2 linked regions of the Neorhizobium galegae genome follow. The protein of the gene in region 1 interacts with the protein of each later gene in a pairwise test. Links are inferred from orthologs where the notes say so. Each region holds a gene or a part of one and is shown on either strand. Other genes may lie near its edges. The genes, in order: LZK81_RS07360 and LZK81_RS20865.

What was found.
Region 2: the proteins of LZK81_RS07360 (region 1) and LZK81_RS20865 interact in binary tests that used the Escherichia coli proteins (3 or more experiments, as listed by UniProt). The link is inferred for Neorhizobium galegae from one-to-one orthologs.

The regions. Positions count from the first base shown.
Region 1 is NZ_CP090095.1:1,467,454-1,476,725, forward strand. What follows is about bases 1,970-4,903. They hold LZK81_RS07360 (ATP-binding cassette domain-containing protein), read right to left. Parts: upstream 4,412-4,903; coding sequence 2,528-4,411; downstream 1,970-2,527. Other genes in these bases: LZK81_RS07355 (TadE/TadG family type IV pilus assembly protein), read right to left, coding at 1,970-2,370; LZK81_RS07365 (hypothetical protein), read left to right, coding at 4,580-4,903. Outside these bases: LZK81_RS07345 (TadE/TadG family type IV pilus assembly protein), read right to left, coding at 1-427; LZK81_RS07350 (TadE/TadG family type IV pilus assembly protein), read right to left, coding at 493-1,002; more of LZK81_RS07355, read right to left, coding at 1,012-1,969; more of LZK81_RS07365, read left to right, coding at 4,904-5,467; LZK81_RS07370 (Crp/Fnr family transcriptional regulator), read right to left, coding at 5,529-6,242; LZK81_RS07375 (hypothetical protein), read left to right, coding at 6,462-7,181; LZK81_RS07380 (sensor domain-containing diguanylate cyclase), read right to left, coding at 7,308-8,342; LZK81_RS07385 (glutathione S-transferase family protein), read left to right, coding at 8,549-9,238. UniProt on the Escherichia coli protein: Genetic data indicate it may be involved in ribosome assembly or function.
Region 2 is NZ_CP090095.1:4,227,013-4,236,869, forward strand. Bases 5,779-9,297 are described here. They hold LZK81_RS20865 (2-oxoglutarate dehydrogenase E1 component), read right to left. Parts: upstream 8,976-9,297; coding sequence 5,979-8,975; downstream 5,779-5,978. Other genes in these bases: odhB (2-oxoglutarate dehydrogenase complex dihydrolipoyllysine-residue succinyltransferase), read right to left, coding at 5,779-5,921; sucD (succinate--CoA ligase subunit alpha), read right to left, coding at 9,215-9,297. Outside these bases: LZK81_RS20820 (TraB/GumN family protein), read left to right, coding at 1-356; LZK81_RS20825 (cytochrome b), read right to left, coding at 370-861; LZK81_RS20830 (GFA family protein), read left to right, coding at 1,096-1,488; lpdA (dihydrolipoyl dehydrogenase), read right to left, coding at 1,564-2,970; LZK81_RS20840 (SDR family oxidoreductase), read right to left, coding at 2,996-3,748; LZK81_RS20845 (hypothetical protein), read right to left, coding at 3,745-3,930; LZK81_RS20850 (hypothetical protein), read right to left, coding at 3,914-4,195; LZK81_RS20855 (MAPEG family protein), read right to left, coding at 4,251-4,667; more of odhB, read right to left, coding at 4,683-5,778; more of sucD, read right to left, coding at 9,298-9,857. UniProt on the Escherichia coli protein: E1 component of the 2-oxoglutarate dehydrogenase (OGDH) complex which catalyzes the decarboxylation of 2-oxoglutarate, the first step in the conversion of 2-oxoglutarate to succinyl-CoA and CO(2).

The sequences.
Region 1 (9,272 bases):
TCATCGCGTAATTCACCTGCACGACGACGAGCTGCACGTTGCTTTCGATCAGGTCGGCGGGGATTTCGAAGGCGGGCGGGTCCCCTGATGCCTGCGCGTTCGCTTGAAAGGCCGACGACCAGTTGACCTTCGCGTTGCCGGCGGCGTCGAAGTCTATGAGGGCCACCTGGATTGCAAGTGCGCTGCTGTTGAAGGGAATGAGAATGGAGGCGGTCCCTTGGAGAAGGGTATTGAGCTCGCTGTTGCTCCAGCTCGTCTCCTGGGAGACGATGTCGCTTGCCACTTCCGCGATCTGGTTGATCTTCCGCTTCACCATCAGGCCTTCTCCGAGGTCGACGGTGCCGGCGAACAGCAGGGCCATGATCGGCAGAAGCAGGGTGAACTCGATGCCGGACTGGCCTTTGCGGTCGGCGAGCAGGGCCCGCACGCTTCTTTCGCGCCGGTTCCCTTGCCTGTGGTCGGGATCATGCCTTGGTGCCATCGCGCGATTTCTCAAAAGGGTTCATTTCTGAAAATCACGGAAGCGGAGAGCACATAGGTGCCATCGGCGAGCGTGTTGACGTCTGCGCCGATAGCGGCCAGCAGGCTGTCCCAGGGAAGGAAAGCCTGGATCATCACGTATTCCCCCGACCCGGCCGGAGAAAAGCTCTCGGTTACGGACAGAACACCGCCGCTGACCGGCGACGTGAAGCTCATCGACGAGAAATCGGACATCGTGGTGGTGGTGACCAGCAGTTCGTCCTCGCAACTGAAGGCGAGCGCCATACCGTCGCAGACATTGCTCTTGAAAGCGGCGAGATCCCAGCCGTTCGAATAGGCGGTGCCGACCCGGACGGAACGGGCGGCCATATGCAGGGCCGAATCGAGCGCGCTGTCGACGAAGAACATCAGCGCCATATCGAGAATGCAAAAGAGGAAGACGAAGAATGGCAAGACAAGCAGTGCAAACTCGACCGCGGCCGTTCCCTGCTCGTTCCGCAAGAGGGCTTTGAAACGGTGCATCGGCGTCATCTAGTTTGTCAGCCTTACCTTGGAGAGATATTGCTTGAAGAGCGAGGACAGGCCTTCCTCGATTTCCTCGGCCGAATTCGCCTGCAGGAAAAGGTCGCCGCTCGTCGCGCATTCTTCGAGCGCTTTAGGGATATAGGCTGTCCGCGTGCTGCTGCTCTTGCCGGAAGCGACCGTGCCTCCCCAGATCGAGCTGAAGCCGCTGCTGCTCATCGTCTTGCCGAGCGTCGCATTGTAACCCCAGTCCCAGGTCATCGGCAGGTATTCGGTGTAGAGAACCCCGATTGTGGCATCGAGGTCCTTCACCTGCTTGCACCACTTGGAATTGATCGGGGTGACGACGGTCTGGAGCGAGTTTTTTGCTGTCGGGAAGCGGATACCGGAGTTGCTTTGCAGCACCCAGTTGCGCTCGGATTGGACCCCGTCCGTCAGAATCAACACGAGTTTCAGCGGCGCATCCTTGGTGGTTCCGTCTCCGGCCGTTCCGATCATGGGCTTGAGGGCCGTCAGCGAAGTGTCGAAATATGTCCCGTCTTCGGAGGTCGCGCTCGTCATGCCGCTGGTTTTACTGTTCAGTTTTGTGCGGGCCGCCGAGGTCGAGAAGGTCGGAGACAACACCTGGGTCGCGGTTTCGCCAAGGGTATAGAGGCCGACCCGGATGCGCTCATGTGCGGCGTCTGCCGTGTCGATGAGGTCTAGAACTTCTCGCGCGGCGTCCACCGAGACATCGGCCCGCAGCTTGATGTTCATCGCGACCGACAGGTCGTAGACATTGCTGTAGGTCTTGCTCTTGTAGGTGAAGGTCGTCCCTTCCGGCGTATGGCACGCAAAGGCGCAGTTGGCCGGTGACGCCATCAGGCTGGACTGACCGGCGCTCGTCGCCGCGAGCAGCATCGAAGCGGATTTGTCGAGTACGATATGGACGTCGAGATAGGCGCGGCCTGGACCTTCGACCGACGAGGAGGTGGCCACGCCGACGCCGTCGATGCCTGCAATCTTGAGCAGCGTCGTGGACACCGTCGCGCGGGCCGTCGCGGTGATCTTACGGTTCGATGTGTCGATGTCGATTTCTTCGAGCGTGTAACCGCCGCTCCCGAGATCGGTCTGGGCAGCGAACCACTCCTGGATGCGCTTCTTGAGCGCGGCATTGTCCAGTGTTCCCACGCTTTTCACTGCGCCGAGCAAGGCGGAATCGAGATCGGCCTGCATTTTCGAACGGGCGTTATAGGCCCGCACGTAGTCGAGGCTGGCGCCGACGGCGGTGATCAGCGGCACGAGCAGCAGAGAGAACATGATGGCAATATTGCCGCGGCGATCCGCGAGCAGGCCAGAAAGAGCGTGAAGCCGCCGCGGATTGGACATAGGGCCGGAAAATCATCCCTGTGAATAATCGGCCGATACTATAATGGATTCCTAATTTAATGATTAATCGCATTGCGGGTGGCGGGTTCCCGGCCACGCCGCCGAGGATATCGCGGGTCAGGTCGGCAAGAGGGCAATACTCACCACCGGAGCAAGGTCAGCTCGCCATAGCCTCTTCGTACTCCGACGACAGCATCAGCCATTCGTCTTCGGCCGACGAGAGCTTTGCGGCGGCTTCTCCGCGTTCCTTGGCCTTCTGGGCCGCCTTGGCGGGGGCTTTTTCGTAGAGAACCGGGTCTGCAAGTTCCTTATCAAGGGCCTTGATCAGTTTCTCGAGCTTGGCGGTTACGGCCTCGATTTCGTTGATCTTTTTCTTGAGCGGTGCCAGCGAGGCGCGCTTTTCGGCATTCGCCTTGCGCTGGTCCGCCTTCGAGGAAAGATCTTCCGTCAGTTCAACTTTTTCTTCTTTTTTTTTACCGGAGCTGACGATCAGGTTGCGGTATTCCTCCAGGTCGCCTTCGAAGTTCGACACGGTGCCGTTGTTCACAAGCCACAGCCGGTCGACGGTGGCTTCGATCAGGTGGCGGTCGTGGCTGATCAGGATGACGGCGCCTTCGTAGTCGTTGAGCGCTTCGATCAACGCGCGGCGGCTATCGATGTCGAGATGGTTGGTCGGTTCGTCGAGGATCAGCAGATTCGGCGCATGGAAGGCGGCAAGGCCCATCAGCAGGCGTGCCTTTTCGCCGCCGGACAGGTCCTTTGCGGCCGTCGCCATTTTTTCCGTCGCAAGCCCCATCTGCGCCACGCGGGCGCGGACTTTGGCTTCGGGCGCATCCGGCATCAGCCGGCGCACATGGGCGACGGGCGAATCCGCCGGCACGAGGTCGTCGAGTTGGTGCTGGGCGAAGAAGCCGATCTTCAGGCTCGGCGCCAAGCGGATATCGCCGCTTTCCGCCTTGAGCCGGCTGGCGATGAACTTGGCGAAGGTCGACTTGCCGTTGCCGTTCGAGCCGAGCAGCGCGATGCGGTCGTCATTGTCGATGCGCAGCGTGATGTTCTTGAGGATCGGCTTGCCCGGTTCGTAACCGACGGCGGCGTTCTGGATCGCAACGATCGGCGAGGCGGGCTGTTTTTCCGGCTCGGGAAAGGTGATCGGCTGGACATGATCCTCGATCACTGCGGCGACGGTGCCCATGCGCTCCAATGCCTTGACGCGGCTCTGCGCCTGTCGGGCCTTGGTGGCCTTGGCCTTGAAGCGGTCGATGAAGCTCTGCAGGTGCTTGCGGGCCGCCTCGTTCTTGGCCTTGGCCTTGGTCTGCAATTCGTCGGCCTCGGCCTTCTGGCGCTCGAACTGGTCGTAGCCGCCGCGGTAGAAGGTCAGCTTCTTCTGGTCGAGATGCACGATGGCGTTGACCGCGTTGTTCAACAGGTCGCGATCATGACTGATGATGATGACGGTGTGCGGATAACGCCGGATATAGTCCTCCAGCCACAACGTGCCTTCGAGATCGAGATAGTTGGTCGGCTCGTCGAGCAGCAGCAGGTCTGGCTCTGCAAACAGGACGGAGGCGAGCGCCACGCGCATCCGCCAGCCGCCCGAAAACGACGAGGCAGGCCGGGACTGCGCTTCCTGTGAGAAGCCGAGACCGGCGAGAATGCTGGCCGCGCGCGCCTCTGCCGAATGGGCGTCGATGTCGACGAGTCGCATCTGGATGTCTGCGATGCGATGCGGATCGGTGGCGGTCTCCGCCTCCGCCAGCAGTGCGGCGCGCTCCTTGTCGGCGGAAAGCACGATTTCGATCAGCGAATCCTCGGTGCCCGGCGCCTCCTGCGCCACCTGGCCGAGACGTGCGCTTTTCGGATAGGAGACCGAACCGGTTTCCGAGCCCAGCTCACCGGTTATGACCTTGAACAGCGTGGATTTGCCGGCGCCGTTGCGGCCGACGAGCCCCGCCTTCGTGCCCGCCGGAAGCGTCACGCTGGCATTGTCGAGGAGGAGACGCCCGGCGATGCGGGCGGAAAGTTCGGTAATCGTGATCATGGCGGCGGTTTTGGCCGAAACCCCGTTTGTTGGCAAGGGCGGCCGGCGGGTTGATATCCGCTGTCCCGAGGGAAACAGAAGGAAATTACACGCTCTGGTAGATGATCGAGGCGGTGCTGCCGCCGGACGCGATGGCGCGACCGAACTTCAATCGGGAGAGCAAATGTCATGAGAGTGAGAAGATTGACGTGGTCGACGCTGCTGTCGGCATCCGCGCTGATGATGCCGCTCAGCGCGGGGGCGGTGGAGTTTACCTGCTGGGACCCCGGCGGCGTGGGGTCTGCCAATGCGGCCGCGGAATACTGGACGCCGGAAAGAATTGCCGCGGCGATCCCTGAGCGCGAAATGATCGGAACGCTGCCCACGGACGGGTATCCAAGTGAAAGCGAAGGCAGCCTTGTGGGCGATGCTGAACGGGCGCCGATCGGCGAAGCGCCTTACAAGTTCGGTGGCCAGCTTCTCTACACGCGGGGCGGGGACGATTATACCGCCAGCGCCCAATTCGTCGCGGATGCGAATATCGTCATCGGCGCCGCCCACAGCCTCTGGAAAGGCGGCATGGCGGCAAGCAACATCCGCTTCTATCAGGGGTATTCCAACGGTGGCGGGACGCTCTACCACGTGGACAGGGCGGCCGTGCTGTTGCGCTGGACCGAGGTCGCGGACAACGATCCGAGCCTCGCGCGGTCGCAGTTCGACTATTCGGTGATGCGCACCACCGTCGCATCCGCCGTTGGCAAATACGAGCTCGGCATCGACGGCGCCCATGTCGATGAAAACGTGACGGTGACCGGTTACCCGGCAAGGTTGGACGACGGCGAGTATATGTATCGGGAAACGGCCCGCATCGTGGTGCAGGCCGGCACCTCCTATGACGCCCGCCCGCATCCCATGTATGGCGGCGGCGCAAGCGGCGGGGCGTGGTTCGTGACAGCGAACAACGTCCACAAGGCGGTCAGCGTTGTCTCCAGCGGCGCGCCGGACGGCGTGTTCGGTCCGAGCTTCACCGCAGATACGGCCGATCTGATCCCCATCGTCAAGAACGGTTGCCCGTAAGCCACCCAATCCGGGCAGGCGGCGACGGGCGGCCCGGCCCGGGGGGAGGCGCCCGCGTCATTCAGGCCGCAGGGTCTGAATGACGCGAGATGATCTGCAGCGATCTTTTGTTGAAGATGATGATGCGGTGCTGCCGCACGCCGATCAGCCGTTCGCTTTTCCAGGCCTGGAGCTGCGCATTGATGCGCGGCCGGCTGGCATTGATGAGCTGGCCCATGCGGCTCTGGGATATCGGTTTTTCGATGAGGATGCCGTCGCTGGTCGACCGCCCGTGGGAGGCGCCGAGATTGAGCAGCAGGCGAGCAAGGCGAATCTCCAGCGGGTAAAGCGCCATTCCCTCCGCGAACATGATGGTGCGGTGGAGCTTTCGGGCGATCGTCCGCATCAGGTATGAAGACACCTGCGGGATTGCCGAGAGCGCGTTGAATGTTTTCCGATCGATTTCGAGCAGCCGCGTCGCCCCGCATATCACCGCGTTCGAGGAGTGCCGGTAGTTGAGGGCGAACTCGATCTCGCCGACTGCGTCCCCCGCCTGAAGCTCCGAAAAAATCACTTCGTTGCCTTCTTCGGATATAAAATAAAGATAGATGCCGCCCGAAAGTATAATATAAAGTGTATCGCAAGGATCTCCGCTCAGAAACAGCGTTTGCCGATCTCTGTATGTGTTTATATTTACCTTTTTTGCAAGCATGGAAATAACGGCGTCATCTGCGGCGCCGAACAATTCCATTTTCCTTATCTCGTCCGAAATTGTCGGATTCTTCATCGTTTTCATCTGCTCGTGACCACCCTGAAATCGGAAACATGGCTGCCGTCTGTAGGGTTGATATTTAGCGAAAATGCAAATCAGGGTTGTTACGTGTGTGACATATTTTCAGATTTAAATATCCTAGGTTGTGCTTGTGCAAATGATGCTCCGCGGAAGCCGGTGCCGTAAGCACAGATGCCGTCACCGCATGGTGTCGTGGCGGCAACCCAATTGAGGAGATGTATTATGACCATTTACATGGGGCAGAACGCGATCAAAGCCTTCAGCGCGCAGGCAGCGGGCCAGCCCTACAGCCTCACGGTTCTCAATGAAAACGCGAAATGGCAGCAGTTTGCCCTATTCCAGACGATCCCGAAGATTATCGGGCCGTCGGTCGACCCCCTGTCGCTGGCCTGGATGGTTGGCGGCGCCGCTGCGGGTACCCCCGACCAGCCGAGCACGTCTTCCTTCAACTGGACGATCGACTATTCCGTGACGGTTGGCTACGTTCAGCAGCAGGGCACGCCCGGCTCGCCGCGTTCCTTCCAGACGGCGAGTTCGGTCGCCGTCATGATCAACAATCAGAACCAGGTGCCGGTGACCTATCAGGGACCGTTCCCCTATGGCGCTCCCGGTTTTCCGGCGGGGCCATCCGACGCGACGAAAGGCCTTATCCTCGCCCAGGCCGACGACACCATTCCGACCGTGCCCGTGCAGGCCAGCAAGAGCGTCTACCTGAATGTCGGCATCGCCATGGCCGGCAAGCCGACGATCGCGGTCCAGCTCGAGCCCGGCCTCTTGTACCAGTTCACGCCGAAGCCGAAATATTACATTCTCGCCGGCTCTTTCGTTCAGGGACAGGTGATCGACACCGCGACGTCTTCGGCGGCCTACGAGGTGAGCTTTGGCGGTGTCACGGATGTCTCCGTTCGGTTCACGCAGAAGAACCAGTTCGTGCCGGCATAATCCCGCCGACCTCCTGGTAGGACAAGAGGGCGGCCGCGGACGTATCGCTGTCGGCCGCCTATCTTCGTTCGCAAACAGAGGCCGTGGGAAACCGCGGCCTCTTCTGTTTTGGAGATCCTATCCGATTCAGGATGACCGTTTCGGCGCCTCGCCGTGAAGCGCGACGATCATTCGCGGATTGGCCTTGGCGGTTTCAAGCGCCGTGCCGGCTTGCAGCCGCAGTTCCTGCGGTGAAAAGGCGTCTGCGGTCAGCGCCGCACCGACCGAAAGACCAATCCCGCTCGTGCCGTCGGAGGCCGCGAAGACGAGATTGTCGGTGATCGAAGCGATCAGCCGTTCGGCGATCGGCTGCACGCTGTCGCGGCCGACATCGCGGAAGACGAAGGCGAAATCACCCTTGCCGATGCGCGCCAGGAAATCGTTTTTCTTGATCGCCTTGCGGAAGATCGAGGCGGCCTTCTTGACGATCCGGTTGACGGCGGGATCGCCGTAGGTGCGGGCGAAATGCGGCAAATCGGTAACCGTCACCAGGAACAGCGCGGTATCGCGGCTGTCGGCATCGACGCCGTAGAGCGCCTCCAGCCGTTCGGCAAGTGCCGCATGGTTCGGCAGCGAGGTCAGTCGGTCGCGCAGCGTCACCGAACGGGCGACGGATGCCTCGCGCTCGGCCTTGACGAGACGATCGGCGCCCGATCTCAGGATGGCTTCCAGTTCGGTTTCGGCGACCACGGCATCGGAGAGCGAGACGCTCAAATATTCGATCTCGGCCAGAATATCCTCAGGTCCCGCACTGCTGTCCTGGCGCAGGCTGCGGGCGACGGTTTCCAGCACGCGGCTGAAGCCCTTCTTCTGGGTGACGCCGCTTGCCATCTTGTCCCGAAGTTCCAGCAGCAGCTTTATTTCCTGATCGCGACCCCTGACAGGCATGAGCGCGACGAAAGCCGAGAGCTGATGGCGCAGCCCCATCTCGTCGAGCACAGTCTGGGAAGGACCGGCGGGAAGCGCCAGAACTTCGCGCGAAAGGGCGGCGTCGCCGCCGAGGAGCGCCTCGTGGAAGAGCTCGTAATTGCGCGGCAGGCCGCTCACATCCAACTTCGCCATGAGCTGGACGACAGCCTGCAGGCCGCGATCCTGTCCCGTTCTGCTCGCTTCGCCCGCCATCTCTCGTCCTCACAATTGTTCGATCGTGCGACAAGCCATGCGGGACCGGTTTTAACATTTGCTAAAACGGGCCGGATTGCCGGTAGTTACGGTTAAGGGATCGTCGAAATGGTCGATCGACTGCGACCCATGAAATTTCCTGATTGGATTCAAACGAGAATTTGCTCTCAATATTGCCGGCCGAACGTTCAGATCAGGAGCCTGCCGTGACCCGTATTCTCTATTCGCTCTGCGGCGCCGACGAGAGCCGCCCGTTTTCGCCGCATTGCTGGAAAGTCGTGCAGGCGCTCGCCCACAAGGGCCTCGATTTCATCGAGAAGCCGACGCCGTTTACCGAGATCCCCAGCCTCGAAGGCGGGTTCTCGAAGACCGTGCCGATCCTGCGGGACGGCAACGAGCTGATCCGCGACAGCTTCGAGATCGCGCTTTATCTGGAGGAGGCCTATCCGGACCGGCCGACGCTGTTCGGCGGGCCGGCCGGCAAGGCGCTCGCCCGTTTCGTCGAGGGTTTTTCGCAGATGGTGGTGCACACGGCGATCACCAAGATCGCGGTGAAGAACATTCATGACATGCTCGGCGAGACGGATCAGGTGTATTTCCGATCGAGCCGCGAGGCCCGGCTCGGCCGGACGCTGGAAGAGATGGAGGCGAGCCGCCAGATGGAGATCGACGGTTTCGCGCCAAAACTGGAGCCGATCCGCCACGCCCTGAAATATCATGACTTCATCGGCGGCGACGGACCGCTTTTCGTCGACTACATCCTGTTCGGCGCGCTGCAATGGATGCGTGTCACCGCCGGCGCCAAGGTGTTTTCCGATGGCGACCCGGTCGGGTTGTGGTTCGAACGCTGCCTCGACCTCCACAATGGCGTCGGGCGCAGTGTGACAGCGGCGTGAAATTGCCCGAACCCCCTTGTTTCCAGTGAAAGGG
Region 2 (9,857 bases), 2.8 Mb from region 1 along the record:
TGAACGCCATCCCGATCGAGCTGCACCTCAAGTCGCTGATCGAAACCATCAAGCTCGGCAAGCGCGTCGACGATGTCTTCGAGACGCTGACGGAAGTCTATCTTTCCGGCGAGATCGGCCTTGCCATGCCGATGCTGAAAGCCGTCGCACCCGACGGAACCGAGGACGAGGCCGGTTATGGCGACTTCGAAAACCTGGTGGTCAGCAAGCGCAACCATGTGATGGCCGATCGGGCAGCCCCAATCCTCGATCAGGGCGGCGCCTTCATGGCCGTCGGCGCTCTTCACCTGCCCGGCGAGGAAGGCCTTGTCGAGCTCTTCCGGAAGAAGGGCTTCAAGGTGACGGCGGTCAATTGACACCGCCCATCCTTCATCGACCACTCGTCATCCGCTTCAGCACATCGGTCTTCCAGTAGAACTGGTGCACCAGCGCGCCGCCGATATGGGCGACGATCAACGTCCACATCAAAAGTTTCAGCGGTCCCGCATGGGCGAAGCCGGCTGTCGCGTTGCCGAAGAACCAGGCGCCGATGCCGGCAAGCGGCATGGCGACAAAAAGCGCGTAAAAAGCCCAGTGGCTGATCTTCGCCACCACCCGCAGGAACGGCGGCTCTTGTCTTGGCTCCGGCGGCACACCTTGCACCAGCCGCAGACAGAGCCGGATCAGGCCGAGAACCAGAACGCTGATACCGACATAGGCATGGATGTTGGCCGCGCTCACCTGTTCCGGCGTCAGCGCCTGGCCGCGGAACATCAGCCGCGCGGCAGTCTCCACCGCATCGGTGAAAAGCAGGTTGAAGAGGATCAGCGCCGCCATTAGCCAATGCAGGATACGCTGAGGCAAGGTGAACGAGAGAGCCATTTCTCGGCCTTTTCAGAAGATTGGAACAATGGGATCCAGTCTATGGCCGTTTGCCGGAGGCTCAAGCGAAAGCGGCAAGCCTGTCCAAGATTTAATCCTGGAATTGACCGATCGCAATTCCAGGCCGTGTGTTCGGCTGGTAGCGATGAACGTTATCGTCCGCTGCGGACAATTGCACCGAAGGCGCTGCTCGGTGTAAAAATTCCGGCCGCTTGATCTTGGAGGAGACGCGACATGGATCGATTTACCGGTGGTTGCCTGTGCGGCAACGTGCGAATTGTAGCGTCGGGACTGCCGTACCGGGTCGGCCTCTGTCATTGCCTCGACTGCCGCAAGCATCATGGAGCACTTTTCCACGCTTCCGCGATATTTCCCCAGGATGCGGTGACGGTCGATGGCGAGACACGCGATTACGCCGGCCGGTTTTTCTGTCCCCGCTGCGGCTCCTCTGTTTTCGCACGCACCGCGGACGAGATCGAAGTCAACCTCGGATCCCTGGATGCCCCCGACCAGCTGATGCCAACCTACGAAAGCTGGATCATCCGCCGCGAGTCCTGGTTGCCGCCGTTTCCGCTCACGAGACGATACGAACGCGATCGTGATGCCACGGGCCGCTTCGAGGGGTAGATCGCACTAACGGCGAAAGGGCAGGACAATGTCCCACCCTTCCTGATCATACTGGCATGAAAGCACCAGACGCGCTCACATATGGATCGGCTTGAAGAAGGTCGCGAGTGCGGCTTCCTTGACGGCCTCCGACATGGTCGGGTGGGCATGGCAGGTGCGGCCGAGGTCTTCCGAGGAGCCGCCGAATTCCATCAGCACGGCGATCTCGTGGATCATCTCGCCGGCGCCGAAGCCGACGATATGGCCGCCGAGAACCCGGTCGGTGTCCTTGTCGGCCAAGAACTTCACGAAACCGTCCGTCGCCAGCATGGCGCGGGCGCGGCCGTTCGCCGTGAACGGGAACTTGCCGACCTTGTAGGCGATGCCTGCAGCCTTCAGCTCTTCCTCGGTCTTGCCGACGGACGCGACTTCCGGCTGGGTATAGACGACGCTCGGGATGACGTCGTAGTTCACATGGCCATGCTGGCCGGCGAGGATTTCCGCCATCGCCACACCTTCGTCTTCCGCCTTGTGGGCAAGCATCGGTCCCTTGACCACGTCGCCGATCGCGTAGATGCCTTCGACATTGGTCTTGAAGTGGCCATCGATCTCGACGCGGCCGCGATTGTCGAGCTTGACGCCCGCTTCTTCCAGGCCGAGGCCTGCGGTGTAGGGCTTGCGGCCGGTAGAGATCAGCACGACGTCGGCTTCCAGCGTCTGGGCGTCACCACCCTTGACCGGCTCGTAGGTGACCTTGGCGCCATTGGCGGTCTTTTCGACGCCGGTGACCTTGGCATCCGTGCGGATGTCCATGCCCTGCTTGGCCATCATCCGCTGGAACTGCTTGGAGACTTCGCCGTCCATGCCGCCGAGCAGCTTGTCGAGATATTCGATCACGGTGACCTTGGCGCCGAGGCGCGACCAGACCGAACCGAGCTCCATGCCGATGACGCCGCCGCCGACCACGATCAGATGCTGCGGCACCTTTTCGAGCGCGATGCCGCCGGTGGAGGAGATGATCACCTTCTCGTCGATCTCGACATTGACGCCCGGAATGCCCGCAACGTCGGAGCCGGTGGCGATGACTATGTTCTTGGTCTCAAATTCCTGGACCTTGCCGTCGTCGCCGGTCACCGAGACCTTGCCGGCCGAGACGATCTTGCCGGTACCGATGAAGCCGTCGATCTTGTTCTTCTTGAACAGGAAGGAGACGCCGTCGACGTTCGACTTCACGGTCGCGTCCTTGTGAGCCATCATCTTTTCGAGATTGAGTTTTGGCGCGGAGACCTCGACGCCGAGCGCATCCATGCCGTGGGCGGCGTGAGCGAACATCTCGGAGGCGTGCAGCAGCGCCTTGGAGGGGATGCAGCCGATGTTGAGGCAGGTCCCGCCATAGGTGGCGCGCTTTTCCACGACCGCGACCTTGAGGCCGAGCTGGGCGGCCTTCACCGCGCAGACGTAACCGCCGGGGCCGCTTCCGATGACGACGACATCATAAGCCATAGTTCTTTTTCCTTCTCTTCATCTCTTAGCGCCCGCCGCTCACGTCGAGTATGGCGCCGGTTACGTAGGAAGCCGCTGGCGACAGAAAATAGAGGACGGCATCCGCCACTTCTTCCGCCCTGCCCGGCCGTTGCATGGGAACGCTGGACGCCATATCGCGCGCCCGGTCCGGCAGGCCGCCGGACGCGTGGATATCGGTGTCGATAATGCCCGGGCGGATCGCATTGACGCGCACGCCTTCGGTCGCGACTTCGCGCGCCAGGCCAATGGTCAGCGTGTCGATCGCCGCCTTCGAAGCTGCGTAATCGACATATTGTCCCGGAGAGCCCAGCTTGGCAGCCATCGACGAGATATTGACGATCGCGCCACCCTTGCCGCCGTGTTTCGTCGACATGCGGCGCACCGCCTCTCCGGCACACAGGATCGAACCGGTGACATTGACCCGCATCATTCGCTCGATGCGTTCGGCGCTCATCTCGTCGATGCGCTGCGGCATGTCGACGATCCCGGCATTGTTGACCAGCCCGTCCAGCCGCCCGAAATGCCGATCGACCGCCTCGAACATCGACACGATCTCGGCGGCATTGCCGACGTCCGCCTGAACCGTGATCGCCTCGCCGCCGGCGGCCTCGATTTCCGAAACCACCTTTTCGGCTGCCTTCCGATTGGATGCGTAGTTCACCGCCACGCGCCAACCACGGCTGGCGGCCATGAGCGAGACCGCCGCACCGATGCCGCGGCTTCCGCCGGTCACCAGAAGAACAGGGTTTTCGCTCATGCCTTGCATTCCTTGAACTCGTAAAGGTCCCAGGGGACCTGTTTCAGACCGCTCTTGCCCCACAGCGTCGAATGTCGGATCGACGGGCCGAAACCCGGCATCAGGATCGCGTCCGGCGCCGGGGTATTCGCCGCGCCCAATATGTCGATATGGCCGGTCGCCACATCAAGGGCATAGGGCACGCCGGTCCAGACGGTGCAGGCCCAGAAGTTCGGCGCCGGTCGCATCACCCTGCGGGCAGTTGTTCGTCACCATGCCGCCCGGGCGCTTGGATTCCTCGTCGTACATCACGTTGCCGTCGAGCTTCAGCTTGGCCCCGGTGATCGTGAAGAGATGGCTGACCACGGCTGCATCCGAACCGACCGGCTTGAAGGCGAGCACCGTTCCGGCAGTAGTCTCCACGAACACGGCCTTCTCGATCGCGCATCGCTCGGCGGCAACTGCCATGCCCGGCGCCAGGCACAAAATCGGAAGCCATGTCTTGAAGGATGCGATCATGGCATCACCGGAACAGCGCGATGGTCATGGCGAGAAGCCCGATCAGGCTCACCGTCCAGACGACGGACCGGATATAGGGCACGCCGCCCATGTAGAGCGGGATATAGACGACCCGGGCGACCAGCCAGATCCAGCCGCCGATCAGCCCCCAGCCGGACGCATCGTCTCCCGCAAAGGCAACGCCGAGCAGCAGGCCGACGAACGCCGGATAGGTCTCCTGGAAATTCTTCGAGGCACGGGCGGCACGCCCCGCGAACCTGCCCTTCGGTGCCAGCCCCGCGTCCCGCGGTCCGGCATTCCACTCCGAGCCGAGTTCGCGGGTCGAAAGCATGCCCTGCAGCAGGACATGGAAGACCAGCAGGACAACGCTCAAGGCCAGCAGCGTCATGTATGGCGTTGCGGTGACCCCGAGCGTTTCCATAGGTCCGTTCCCGTCTTAGAGATCGAGAACCAGGCGTTCCGGATCTTCGAGGCTTTCCTTGACGCGCACCAGGAAGGTCACGGCTTCCTTGCCGTCCACCATGCGGTGGTCGTAGGAGAGCGCCAGATACATCATCGGGCGGATGACGATCTGGCCGCCGATGACGACCGGACGGTCCTGGATCTTGTGCATGCCGAGAATGCCGGACTGCGGCGCGTTGAGGATCGGCGAGGACATCAGCGAACCGTAGACGCCGCCGTTCGAGATGGTAAACGTGCCGCCCTGCATGTCGGCCATGGAGAGCTGGCCGTCGCGGGCGAGCTTGCCGAGGCGGCCGATATCCTTCTCGATTTCGGCGATCGACATCTGGTCGGCATTGCGCACAACCGGAACCACGAGGCCCTTGTCGGTGCCGACGGCGACGCCGACATGGCAATACTGCTTGTAGATGATGTCGGTGCCATCGATCTCGGCGTTGACGGCCGGCAGTTCCTTCAGCGCGTGGGTGACGGCCTTGGTGAAGAAGCCCATAAAGCCGAGCTTCACGCCATGCTTCTTCTCGAACACGTCCTTGTAGCGGTTGCGCAGGTCCATGACCGCCTTCATGTCCACCTCGTTATAGGTGGTCAGCATGGCGGCGGTGTTCTGCGCGTCCTTGAGGCGGCGGGCGATCGTCTGGCGCAGGCGCGTCATCTTCACGCGCTCTTCGCGGGATGCGTCGTCAGCCGAGGAAACCGGGCGCGGTGCCGCCGGAGCGGCAGGGGCGGCAGCCGGAGCGGAAATGCCCTTGGCGACCGCAGCGATCACGTCGCCCTTGAGGACCTGGCCACGCTTGCCCGAACCATCGATATCGGCAGTCGAGATGTTGCTGTCCGCAGCGATCTTGGCGGCAGCCGGAGCCGGCGGCATCGAGGTGGCGGCAGCGGCGACCGGCGCCGGAGCAGCCGGTTCGGCAGCCTTGGCCGGTGCGGCTTCGGCAGGCTTTGCAGCCGGAGCTGCGGTCGCGGCACCTGCCGCACCTGCGGCGATCTGGCCGAGCAGGGCGCCGAGACCGACGGTCTCGCCGTTGGCGGCGACAATCTCGGTCAGAACGCCTGCAGCCGGCGACGGAACCTCGACGGTCACCTTGTCCGTTTCGAGCTCGAGAAGCGGCTCGTCGGCCTTGACCGTGTCGCCGACCTTCTTGAACCAGGTGCCGACGGTTGCCTCGCTGACGGATTCTCCCAGAGTGGGGACGCGGATTTCGGTGGCCATGATCTGTTTCCGTGTTTGTCAGGTTGTGTCTGTGAAAAGTGGAGGAGCGGCTGGGAATCAGCCGCCGAGCGCATCTTCGAGGAAGGCTTCGAGCTGTGCGAGATGCTTCGACATCTGGCCCGTTGCAGGCGAGGCCGCTGCCGGCCGGCCCGTGTAACGGACACGCTGATACTTTGCATCGATATGCGCCAGAACCCATTCCAGATACGGGTCGATGAACGACCATGCACCCATGTTCTTCGGCTCTTCCTGGCACCAGACCATTTCCGCATTGCGGAAGCGGGAAAGCTCGTTGATCAGAGCCTTGGCCGGGAACGGATAAAGCTGTTCGATGCGCAGCAGGTAGATGTCGTCGATGCCGCGCTTTTCGCGCTCTTCGAGCAGGTCGTAATAGACCTTGCCGGTGCAGAGCACGACGCGACGGATCTTGGCATCCTTCTGCAGTTTGATCGGACCGTCCTTGATGACCTCCGCATCGTCCCAGAGCAGGCGATGGAAGGAGGATTCGCCGGCCATTTCGGCAAGCGTCGAGGTGGCTCGCTTGTGGCGCAGCAGAGACTTCGGCGTCATAAGGATCAGCGGCTTGCGGAAGTCGCGCTTCGTCTGCCGGCGCAGAATGTGGAAGTAGTTAGCCGGCGTCGTGACGTTGGCCACCTGCATGTTGTCTTCGGCGCACATCTGCAGCCAGCGCTCCAGGCGTGCCGAGGAGTGTTCCGGACCCTGTCCTTCATAACCGTGCGGCAGCAGGCAGACGAGGCCGGACATGCGCAGCCACTTGCGTTCGCCCGACGAGATGAACTGGTCGAACACGACCTGCGCACCGTTGGCGAAGTCGCCGAATTGGGCTTCCCAGAGGGTCAGCGCGTTCGGGCGGGCGAGCGAATAGCCATATTCGAAGCCGAGGACCGCCTCTTCCGAAAGCATCGAGTTGATGACTTCGTAACGGGCCTGGGTCGGCGACAGGTTGGCGAGCGGAATGTAGCGCTCTTCGGTATCCTGATCGTAGAGAACCGAATGACGCTGCGAAAACGTGCCGCGTTCGCAATCCTGGCCGGACAGGCGGATCTTGGTGCCTTCGACGGCGAGCGAACCGAATGCCAGGGCTTCCGCCATGGCCCAGTCGATGCCTTCGCCGGTCTCGACCATCTGGGCGCGGTTTTCCATGAACCGCTTGATGGTACGGTGAGCGTTGAAGCCTTCCGGGATGGTCGACAGCTTGCGGCCGATCTCCCGCAGTTCCCTCATCGGCATCGCGGTCTTGCCGCGGCGCTGTTCGTCGGCATTGTCGGCGGAACGCAGGCCCGACCACTGGCCGTCCAGCCAGTCGGCCTTGTTCGGCTTGTAGCTCTGGCCGGCCTCGAACTCGGTTTCGAGATTGGCGCGCCAGTCGGCCTTCATCTTCTCGAATTCGCCGTCGGTGAGGAGACCTTCGGCGATCAGGCGGTCGGCATAGATCTGCGCGACGGTCTTGTGGGCGCGGATGACCTTGTACATCTTCGGCTGCGTGAACGCCGGCTCGTCGCCTTCGTTATGGCCGAAGCGGCGGTAGCAGAACATGTCGATGACCACCGGCTTGTGGAACTTCATCCGGTATTCGGTCGCGACCTTGGCGGCGTAGACGACCGCTTCCGGATCGTCGCCGTTGACGTGGAAGATCGGCGCCTCGATCATCTTGGCGACGTCGGACGGATAGGGCGACGAACGCGAGAAGGCCGGATTGGTGGTGAAGCCGATCTGGTTGTTGACGATGACGTGCATCGTGCCGGCGACGCGGTGGCCGCGCAGGCCCGAAAGGCCGAGGATTTCAGCCACGACGCCCTGGCCCGCAAACGCGGCGTCGCCGTGCAGCAGGAGCGGCAGAACCTTGGAGCGCTCCTTCAGGGGAATGATGTCGCCGTCCCAGGCCTTGGCGAGCATGTCCTGCTTGGCGCGAGCCTTGCCCATGACGACCGGGTTGACGATTTCCAGATGCGACGGGTTCGCCGTCAGCGACATATGGACCTTGTTGCCGTCGAACTCGCGGTCCGACGAAGCGCCGAGATGGTACTTGACGTCGCCCGAACCTTCGACTTCGTCGGGCTTGAACGAACCGCCCTTGAATTCGTGGAACACCGCGCGGTGCGGCTTGAGCATGACGTTGGTCAGCACGTTCAGGCGGCCGCGATGCGGCATGCCGAGAACAACTTCTTCAAGACCTTCCTGGCCGCCGCGCTTGATGATCTGTTCGAGCGCCGGGATCAGCGATTCACCGCCGTCGAGGCCGAAGCGCTTCGTACCCTTGAAGCGGACGTCGAGGAACTGCTCGTAGCCTTCCGCTTCGACCAGCTTGGAAAGGATCGCCTTCTTGCCTTCCGGCGTGAATTCGACGCCCTTGCCCGGGCCTTCGATGCGTTCCTGGATCCAGGACTTTTCTTCCGGATTGGAAATGTGCATGAACTCGACACCCAAGGTCGAGCAATAGGTCCGCTCCAGAATCTCGATCATCTGGCGCAGCGTCGCGTATTCGAGGCCGAGCACGTTGTCGATGAAGATCCGGCGGTCGTAGTCCGCCTCGGTGAAGCCGTAAGCGGACGGCGACAGTTCATTATAGTCCTCGACCGCGCTGGCAATGCCGAGCGGATCGAGCTTGGCATGCAGGTGACCCCGCATGCGGTAGGCGCGGATCATCATGATGGCGCGCACGGAGTCCCGCGTCGCCTGCAGCACATCGGTTTCGTTGACCGGCTTGCCGGTCGCGGCAGCAGTCGCTTCCGCCTTTGCCTTCACCTTGGTTTCGATCGCCTTTTCGACGATCGGCCAGTTGCCGTCGAGCGCCGAGACCAGCTCGCCATTGGCCGCGATCGGCCAGTTCTTGCGCTGCCACGAGGCACCCTTCGCCGCCGCCTTCACATCGTCCGGATTGTCGGCGAGCGCCTTGAAGAAGGCCTGCCATTCCGGCGCGACGGATGTCGGGTCGTCCTCGTAACGAGCATGAAGCTGCTCGATATAGGCCGCGTTCTGTCCGTCGAGGAAAGAGGTGATGAGGAACTGCTCGTTGGCTTCTTGCCGTGCCATGGTTATCTGCGGGCGCCGCGCCCGCCTCCTGACGTAATCGGGACCGGAAAATACTCCGGCTTCCGCATTTTCTTGGTCTTCGTCTTGGTACCGGACCGCGCTTGGCGGTCACGCGTCTCCAGAAATTGAGAGACGCAAAACATGGACAGGCGAAACAATGGGACGCTTCGCCTGTCCGAAGCTTATCGGATCAATCGCCACCTATCTATCTAGGGGTGGCGATTGTCCTTTATGTGGCGTCAGCCCTTGAGGACTTCAACCAAGGTCTTGCCGAGACGGGCCGGAGAAGGCGACACCTTGATGCCAGCCGATTCCATGGCCGCGATCTTCGATTCCGCGTCACCCTTGCCGCCGGAAACGACTGCACCGGCGTGACCCATGGTGCGGCCCTTCGGAGCGGTACGGCCCGCGATGAAGCCGGCCATCGGCTTGCTGCGGCCCTTCTTGGCTTCGTCCTTCAGGAACTGCGCCGCGTCTTCTTCTGCCGAACCGCCGATTTCGCCGATCATGATGATCGAGGTCGTGGCTTCGTCCGCGAGGAACATTTCCAGCACGTCGATGAACTCGGTGCCCTTGACCGGGTCGCCGCCGATGCCGACGGCCGTCGTCTGGCCGAGGCCTTCGTTCGAGGTCTGGAACACGGCCTCATAGGTGAGCGTGCCCGAGCGGGAAACGATGCCGACCGAACCCTTGCGGAAGATCGAGCCCGGCATGATGCCGATCTTGCATTCTTCCGGGGTCAGGATGCCCGGGCAGTTGGGGCCGAGCAGTCGCGACTTGGAACGGTCGAGGCGAGCCTTGACGCGGACCATGTCCATGACCGGGATGCCTTCGGTGATGCAGGTGATGAACGGCACTTCGGCTTCGATCGCCTCGATGATC